One region of the Kitasatospora sp. NPDC036755 genome, then DNA from elsewhere that is predicted to be linked to it. Evidence: riboswitches for the same ligand, from Rfam matches in the RefSeq annotation. Region 1 holds a riboswitch; the other holds the start of a gene.
What was found. Region 1 has a riboswitch for cyclic di-AMP ahead of AB0E96_RS15005 (LysM peptidoglycan-binding domain-containing M23 family metallopeptidase). Riboswitches for the same ligand answer to the same signal wherever they lie in the genome.

Region 2: another riboswitch for cyclic di-AMP. It lies ahead of AB0E96_RS25135 (M23 family metallopeptidase); the one in region 1 lies ahead of AB0E96_RS15005 (LysM peptidoglycan-binding domain-containing M23 family metallopeptidase).

The regions. Positions count from the first base shown of each region.
Region 1 is NZ_JBEZUT010000081.1:15,369-19,572, forward strand. It holds gene AB0E96_RS15000 (APC family permease) at 1-1,307, opposite strand, end outside; gene AB0E96_RS15005 (LysM peptidoglycan-binding domain-containing M23 family metallopeptidase) at 1,655-2,629, opposite strand; cyclic di-AMP (ydaO/yuaA leader) riboswitch at 2,632-2,832, opposite strand; gene AB0E96_RS15010 (MFS transporter) at 3,183-4,204, shown strand, end outside.
Region 2 is NZ_JBEZUT010000184.1:785-4,988, forward strand. It holds gene AB0E96_RS25125 (GNAT family protein) at 111-698, opposite strand; gene AB0E96_RS25130 (hypothetical protein) at 741-1,616, shown strand; gene AB0E96_RS25135 (M23 family metallopeptidase) at 1,681-2,529, opposite strand; cyclic di-AMP (ydaO/yuaA leader) riboswitch at 2,542-2,700, opposite strand; gene AB0E96_RS25140 (YiaA/YiaB family inner membrane protein) at 2,896-3,186, shown strand; gene AB0E96_RS25145 (alpha/beta hydrolase) at 3,398-4,204, shown strand, end outside.

The DNA.
Region 1 (4,204 bases):
AACCAGTGCGCCGTCTCCGGGTGCCGTCGGCGCACGTGGAAGTACCCGACCACGGCGAAGGAGCAGAGCGTCTGCACGACCAGGATCGCCATCGTCCCGAGCAGCGCCAGCAGCGTGTACAGGTGCGCGTACGGATCCATCCCGGCCGCCAGGAACCCCGCCACCAGCCCCACCGCGATCACCGACTGCACCACCGAGGCGACGTGCGGCGAGCCGTGCCGCGGATGGGTGCGGCCGAGCCCCGGGTGCAGCAGCCCCTCCCGCCCGATCGCGTACAGGTACCGGGCCGCGCACTGGTGGAAGGCCATCGCGCAGGCGAACGAGCCGGTGACGACCAGCCATTGGAACACCTTCACCGCCCAGGCCCCCAGGTGCGCGCCGAGCGGGTCGAAGAACAGGCTGTTGCCGTCCTTGCCCGGCACCGCGCCGCTCGCCACCGCGATCGCCCGTTCGACCCCGTTGCCGGACACGATCATCCAGGACACGAAGACGTAGAGCAGCCCGACCCCGATCACCGACACCAGCGTCGCCCGCGGCACCACCCGCTTCGGGTCGCGGGACTCCTCGCCGTACATCGCGGTGGACTCGAAACCCACCCAGGACCAGAACGCGAAGAACAGGCCGAGCCCGGCCGCCGCCGGCCCCGAACTCCCCACCCCCTTCAGCGCGTTCAGCGGGTTCACGGCGGCCACCGCGATCCCGTCCGGACCGCCGCCGGAGAACAGCACCGCGAACGACACCGCGCTCAGCACCCCGATCTCCAGCACCAGCGCGACCCCGAGCACCCTGGCCGTCAGGTGCAGGTCGAACCAGGCCATCACCCCGATCACCGCCGCCCCGAACAGCGCGTACCAGCCCCAGCCCAGCTCCACCCCCAGTTGGGAACGGACCAGCCCGCGCAGCGAGTACGCGAAGAAGCCGAGGGCCGAGGCCTCGGTGACGACGTACGCGAGCACCGCGAGCAGCCCGGCGGCCATCCCGACCACCCGGCCCAGTCCGTGCGAGACGTAGCCGTAGAACGCGCCGGCCGCGGTGATGTGACGGGCCATCGCCACGTAGCCGACCGAGAACACCGTCAGCACCACCGTCGCCACGATGTACGCGGCGGGCGCGCCGGCCCCGTTGCCCTGCCCGACGATGATCGGCAGGTTGCCGGTCATCGCGGTGATCGGGGCGGCGGTGGCGAGCGCCATGAACACCACGCCGACCAGGCCGACCGAGTCCGCCTTCAACCGGTCGACGCCGCCCGGGCCGGGCCGCTCCCGCCCGGCCGTCTCCCCCGCCACGCCCCCGCTCCGGACCGCCATCCGGCCTCCTCGCCTCACGGACCCGCCCCACCGCCGGACCGGCCGGGCGCTGACCGCCTGCCAGCATGGCGCCCCGGAGGAGCCCGGCGCTTCAGCCGATCACCCGGCAGTGCGCCGGAGTTGACGCTTCGTTCGACCGCTGGAACACCCCGGGCGGCCCCGGGAACGAAAGCGGCCGGCCCGGCCGCACGAGGAGGTCCTCGTGCGGCCGGGCCGGCCTGGGCGTGTCCCGCGCCCATGTCCGCCGTGCGGCGATCACCCGGTCGAGCGGTCACCCGACATGACCATCCCGGGCGATCGGTTCGCCCGCAGCAGCGGTGGTTCCTGGTACCCCGGAGCTCTCGGGGTCAGAGCGCGACGCCGTGCGCGCGCAGGTAGGCGACCGGGTTGATGTCCGAGCCGTACTCCGAGCCGTTGCGGATCTCGAAGTGCAGGTGCGGGCCGGTCACGTTGCCGGTGGCGCCGGAGAGGCCGATCTGCTGGCCGGCGGTGACGGTCTGACCGATCCTCACACCGATCGAGGAGAGGTGCGCGTACTCGGCGTAGTGGCCGTCGGCGAGCTTGATCTCGACCTCGTTGCCGTAGGCGCCGCCGTTGCCGGCCTTGACCACGACGCCGTTGGCGATCGCGCGCAGCGGGGTGCCGGTGGAGGCGACGAAGTCCTGGCCGGTGTGGTGGCCGGAGGCCCACATCGAGCCGGCCACGCCGTAGGCGGTGCCGAGCCTCGGGTTGGCCAGCGGGGCGACGAAGCCGGAGGTGGCGGCGGCGACCGGAGTGGCGGTCACGGCCTGGGCCGGCGTGGCGACCTGGAGCTGGGTCTGGAGCTGCGCGGACGGCTTGGCGGCCTCGGTCTGCACCTGGACCTGGGCCTGCGGCTTGGCGGCCTGGGTCGCCGGAGCCGCCGGAGCGGCGGGCTTCGCCGGTGTGGCGGGCTTCGCCGGAGCGGCCGGCTTGGCCGGAGCGGCGGCATGGCCCGGCAGCGCGAGCTGCTGGCCCGGGAAGATCAGGTTCGGGTCGGCGCCGACGACCGAGCGGTTCCGCTCGTACAGCGCGTGCCAGCCGCCCTCGACGTTCCGGGCGTCGGCGATCTTGGACAGGGTGTCGCCGCCGACGACGCGGTAGCTCTCCTGCGCGGCGGCCTGGGCCGGGGCGGGGGCCTGCGCGGCCGGCTTGGCGGCGGCGGTGGCCGCGGCCGGGGCGGTGTGGGCCTGGGCGCTCATCGCGGTCACGAGCGGGAGGGCGAAGGAGACACCGGTCACGGCGGTGGCGATGCCGATGCGGGCGGCGCGGGGCAGGGCGATACGACGAGCCTGTGCAGGCATGGAAGTTTCCTCTCCGACGCCTGCGAGGTGAGCTGTCGGGTTCGGGCTGGAGTTGCCCGGCCGCGTGTGCGGCTTCACCCCTAGCCGGTCCTGGACGCCCGCGCCCTGAGGCGCGAACTCCGGTCCGGCGACTTACCTGTGGGTCCCCCGCTCCTGCCGTACAGAGTTCGTTTCGAACCACCGGGCAGCGGCAGGACTCGGCGTTCCACCCGGCGGATCCGTCCGGACTGGCCGGGCGGTCGCTGAACTAAAACCCATCCGTTCGGGTGAAGCAATGTCGATCTTTGAAAACGCAACGATCCCCCCCGCCCCGGTGACCCTCCGCAGGCCCGGGCCCACGATACGTACACAATCCATTCACCCCGCGCCACTGATCCACGACCCTGCGCCGAGATCGCCGACACTGCGCAGCCGCCCGCTCACGCACCGCCCACCCCCAACACACCCACCGGTGACCCTTGTCACTCGCGCCCCGGCAGCGCAGGATTCGCCCGTGACCACCTCCGAGGCCGGCACCCTGCGCTTGGGCACCGCGCAGGGCCGCTGGGTACTGATGGCAACGGTGCTCGGCTCCAGCATGGCGATGCTCGACGGCACCGTGGTGAACGTCGCCCTGCCCCGGATCGGCGCCGACCTCGGCGCCTCCCTGGCGTCCCTGCAGTGGACGCTGAACGCCTATCTGCTCACCCTGGCGGGCCTGATCCTGCTCGGCGGCGCGCTCGGCGACCGGTACGGGCGGCGCAAGGTCTTCCTGATCGGCGTGGTCTGGTTCGCCGTCGCCTCCGCGGCCTGCGCCGCAGCGCCGAACATCCACGTGCTGATCGCCGCCCGCGCCGTGCAGGGCATCGGCGGGGCGCTGCTCACCCCCGGCTCGCTCGCCATGCTCCAGGCCGTCTTCCACCCCGACGACCGCTCGGCGGCGGTCGGCCTCTGGTCCGGCCTCGGCGGGGTGTCGGCCGCGGTCGGCCCCTTCCTGGGCGGCTGGCTGGTGGACGGCCCCGGCTGGCGCTGGATCTTCCTGCTGAACCTGCCGCTGGCCGCCGCCGTGATCGCCGTCACCACCCGGTCGGTGCCGGAGAGCCGGGACGAGGCCGCCTCCGGTCGCTTCGACGTGCTCGGCGCCGTGCTCGCCGCCCTCGCCCTCGGCGCGGTCACCTACGCGCTGACCGCGGCCGGCGAGGGCCTGTCCCCCGCCGTCTGGGTCAGCGGGGTGCTGGGGCTGGCGCTCGGCGCCGCCTTCGTGGCGGTCGAGCGCCGCGCCCCCGAACCGATGCTGCCGCTGGGGCTGTTCTCCTCCCGGCTGTTCACCGCGGTGAACCTGGTCACCCTGTGCGTGTACGCGGCGTTCAGCGGCGTCTTCTTCCTCCTGGTGGTGCAGCTCCAGATCGTGTCCGGCTTCTCGCCGCTGGTCTCGGGCTTCGCCCTGGTGCCGATCACCGTGCTGATGCTGACGCTGTCCGCGCGCGCCGGACGCCTCGGCAAGCGGATCGGCCCGCGTGTCCCGCTGACCGTCGGCCCGCTGCTGTGCGCCGCCGGGGTGCTGCTGATGCTGCGCATCGGCCCCGACTCCTCGTA
Region 2 (4,204 bases), on a different contig from region 1:
CCCGGCCCCCGGCCCCTCGTACTGTCGGTCGTTCGTCCTGCTGACGGGGTCCAGTCTGGTGGACCGGCCGGTCGGCGGGGATCCGGGGGCCTGGCGGATCCGGGGTGGGGTTAACCCCCCTCCCCCGGGACGGCCGGGCCGGGCCACTCGTCGGCGAGCAGCGAGTAGAGGTACGAGTCGGACCAGGTGCCGTCCTTGAACGTGTCCTGCCGCAGCCGCCCCTCCGGCCGGAAGCCCAGCCCGGTGAGCACCCGGACGGAGGCCGCGTTGGCCACCGCGACCCGGGCGGTCAGCCGGTGCAGGTCCAGGGCGCCGAAGGCGAGGCCGCAGAGCAGGCCGACGGTCTCGCGGGCGTAACCGCGGCCCCAGGAGCCGCGGGCCAGCACGCACCCGATCCCGGCGGCGCGGTGTCCTTCGAGGGTGAGCGAGGCCTGCCCGATCGGCGTCGCGTCGTCCGGCTCCCCGGCGTCGGCGAGCCTGGTGACGGCGAGCCGGTAGGTGTCCCGCTCCTCGGCCATCGCCTCCTCCAGGTACAGCTCGATCTGGTCGGCGCAGTCCTCCCGGCCGCTCGGCCCGAAGGGCAGGTGGCGGGTGACCTCCGGGTCGCCGAACAGCGCGTGCAGCGCGTCCACGTCCTCCTCGGTGTGGTGGTACTCGCGGACGGCCAGTCGCGGGCCGGTGAGTCGTACGGGGACCATGGCTGCCGACCCTATCCCTGCCCGGCGGCTACCGTTCGGACTATGAACGACGAAGACCTGCGGCTCGCCCCGCGCACCAAGGCCGCCGACCTGCTCGCCTGGGCGGCCGAGCAGGGCCGCGCGCCGGTGGCCGAGGGGCCGCTGCGCGCGGTGCTGGCGCTGCTGGAGCTGGGCGAGGGCAGGATGCACGACGGCTGGCCCGAACTGACCTCCGGCGCGGTGGAGCACCTGCTGTACGAGCGCCTCCACCTGTACGTCCAACCCGCGCCCGAGGAGGACCCGCTCGCCTACGGCGACGCCGTCCGGCTGCTGGTCGACCACCAGCGGGCGGCCCGGCGGCTGAACGCCAAGCGCCAGGAGCGGCTGCACGCGGAGGCCGAGTGGCAGGGCGAGGTCGCGGCCGGGCTGCTGCGCCGCGCCGACCTGGTGACCTGGCCCCGGCTGTACGCGCTGCTGCTGCACGCGTACGGGGTGGACGTGACGGACGGGGCGGCGGTGCGGGACTGGCTGGCCGGCTTCGGGGAGCTCCCGGAGGAGGAGCGGCTGGCCGCGTTCGAGGCGCTGGCTCCGGCCGGCTGGCTGGACGAGCCGGACGAGCAGGGCTGGGGCCCGGGCCGGGTGCTGTCGGTCGGCATGGCCACGGACGGCGCGCGGCGGCTGCTGGAGCAGGGCCTGATGCGGCGCAGCTACCGCAACCTGGCCGAGCTGACCGCGCTGGGCCGGCCGATGCCGGACGAACTGGCCGGGGACTTCGGGCGGTTCGAGGAGGCGGCGGTCGACGCGGCGCTCGACCTGCTCGGCGGGTGGACGGTGCCGGGGCTGCCGCGGCTGCTGGTGACGGAGTTCCCGGAGCTGGCGCCGGAGCCCGGCCCGGAGGAGATCGAGGCGTACCTGGCGCAGCTGCCCGCCGAGGAGTGAGTGGCCGCGCGGGAAGCCCCCGGGCCGGTGCCGCGGCTCCGGCCCGGGGGCTTCCGCGGGTGCGTCAGGGGTTGAGGCCGCGCTGCTGGAGCCAGGGCTCCGGGTCGACCGGGGCACCGCCGCCGGGGCGGACCTCCATGTGCAGGTGCGGGCCGGTGACGTTGCCGGTCGCGCCGACCTTGCCGATCTGCTGGCCGGCGGCGACCTTGCCGGAGCCCTTGGTGATCGCGGAGAGGTGGCAGTACCAGATCTCGGTGCCGTCGGGCAGGGTCTCGACGATCCGGTAGCCGTACGAGCCGGCCCAGCCGGCCGAGGTGATGGTGCCCTGGCCGAGCGCGTGGACCGGGGTGCCGGTGTCGGCGGCGAAGTCCAGGCCGGTGTGCAGGTTGGCCCAGTAGCGGGCGCTCTGTCCGTAGTGGGCGGAGAGCCGGTAGTCGTCCACGGGGAGGACGAGCGCGGCGGCCTTGGCCCGTTCGGCCTCCTCGGCGGCGCGCTTGGCCTCGGCCTCCTTGGCGGCGGCCTTGGCCTCGGCCTCCTGCGCGGCCTGGAGCCGGGCGGTCTCCTCGGCGGCGGTGCGCTGGCTGTCGGCCTGGCTCTGGATGCGGGCGGCGAGCGCGAGGCCGGGGTCCGCGGAGAGGGCGAGCGGGGTCTCGTCCGGGGCCTCGATGGCGGGGGCGGCGGCCGGGGTCGCCGAGGCGAAGCCGGTGGCGCCCAGGGTGGCGGCCACGGCGGTGACGCCGAGCAGCGGGGAGGCTCCGCGGGTCTGACGCGGCATCCGGTGGCGGTTGGTCTCGGCCTCCGCGGCGAAGTCGTCCGGGCCGAAGGGCTCGGGTCCGTCCGTGCCGGGGTGGTCGAGGAGCTGGGTACCGGCTGCGGGGCCGGCCGGGTGTGCCGGGGTGTGCGTCGACGCCACGGAGACGCGCTCCTTTCCTTCCTTCGCGCCTACCGGGTTAGCTGACGGGTTCGGAGCAGGAAGGTCTCCTACGGCCGGGCCGGAGCCCCGCCGATTCACCCCAAGGAACGTGGTTCCCCGGCTCCCTGACCTGCCCGGAGGCCGGTCGTCGGGATTAGGCGACGGCGCACGGTGCCGTCTGGTTACGGCGTTGACAACCGCGCTGCGTTATCAAACGTTAATCCTAGGAGGCTCTGATTCCAAGCCATCCGTTCGGAGCAGCCTGCGGACAGATGATCGGACGTCAACGAACGGCCCCTCATGCACGGCCCCATCTGAGTACCCATACTCATGTGCGGTCCGATCCGACGGCCGCATCCTGACGCCATGAGCGCACCGATGCAGAGCCGCACCACGTCCGCGTACTACATCCAGTCCGTCCTGTCCTTCGCCCTGTCGGGCACCGCACTCGCCGCCGGGATCGCCTACCTGCCGGTCGGCGGGTGGACCCGGGCCTTCCTGGGGATCGGACTCCTCTACACCGTCACCTCCGCGTTCACGCTGGCGAAGGTGATCCGGGACCGGCAGGAGTCGAACGAGATGGTCACCCGGGTGGACCAGGCCCGGCTGGAGAAGCTGCTCAGCGAGCACGACCCGTTCAAGGTCGAGGGGGTCTGACCGCTCCGCGCCCCGCACCGCACCGCCCCCTCCTCCCGCGCCCCCTCCTCGCCCCGTCCACTCCTCCCCCGTCCACTCCTCCCGCGCCCCTTCCTCGCCCCGTCCGCTCCGGTGCGCCGCCGACCGTTTGACGGCTAAGGCTATTAGCCTTAGCTTTATGGCTATCGGCGGCACCGCCGATGCCCCGCACCGGCGGCCCGAGGAGGACCCCGTGAACGGCACCACCACCCCGACCACCCAGTACCTGACCGTCCCCGGAGGCCGGATCGCCTTCGACGACACCCGGCACGGCGAGGGCACCCCCGTGGTCCTGCTGCCGGGCATGCTCGACAGCCGGGCCGCGTACCGGCACCTGCGCCCACTGCTCACCGCCGCCGGCCACCGGGTCGTCACCATGGACCTGCGGGGCTTCGGCGAGTCCTCGATCGCCTGGGACGACTACGGCCCGGCCGCCATCGCCGGCGACGTCCTCGCCCTGCTCGACCACCTCGGCATCGAGCGCGCCGTCCTCGCCGGGAACTCCTACACCGGGGCGACCGTCGTCAGGGCCGCCGGGGACGCGCCCGAGCGGGTCGCCGGGATCGTCCTGATCGACGCCTTCGTCGAGAACCCGCCGCCGGGCGCCCTGATGCGCGGCGCCATGGGCCTGCTGGGCGCGGCCCTCGTGCACTGGCCGGCCTCCTGGGGCTTCTACCTGCGCCGGATGGCCTTCCCCGGCGCCAAGCCCGCCGACTTCGACGCGTACGTGGACGGGCTGGTCGCCGCGCTGCGCACCCCGGGGCGCAAGGCGGCCACCCGCGGGTACGTCCACGGCGACTCGGCGCCGGTCGGCTGGACGGCCGCGGTGCGGTGCCCGGCGCTGGTCGTCATGGGCGACAAGGACCCCGACTTCCCGAAGCCGGAGCTGGTCGCCGACCGGCAGGCCGCCGCACTCGGCGCCCGGAAGGCGATGATCGAGGGGTCCGGGCACTACCCGATGGCCGACAACCCGGCGGCCACCGCGGACGCCCTGCTGCCG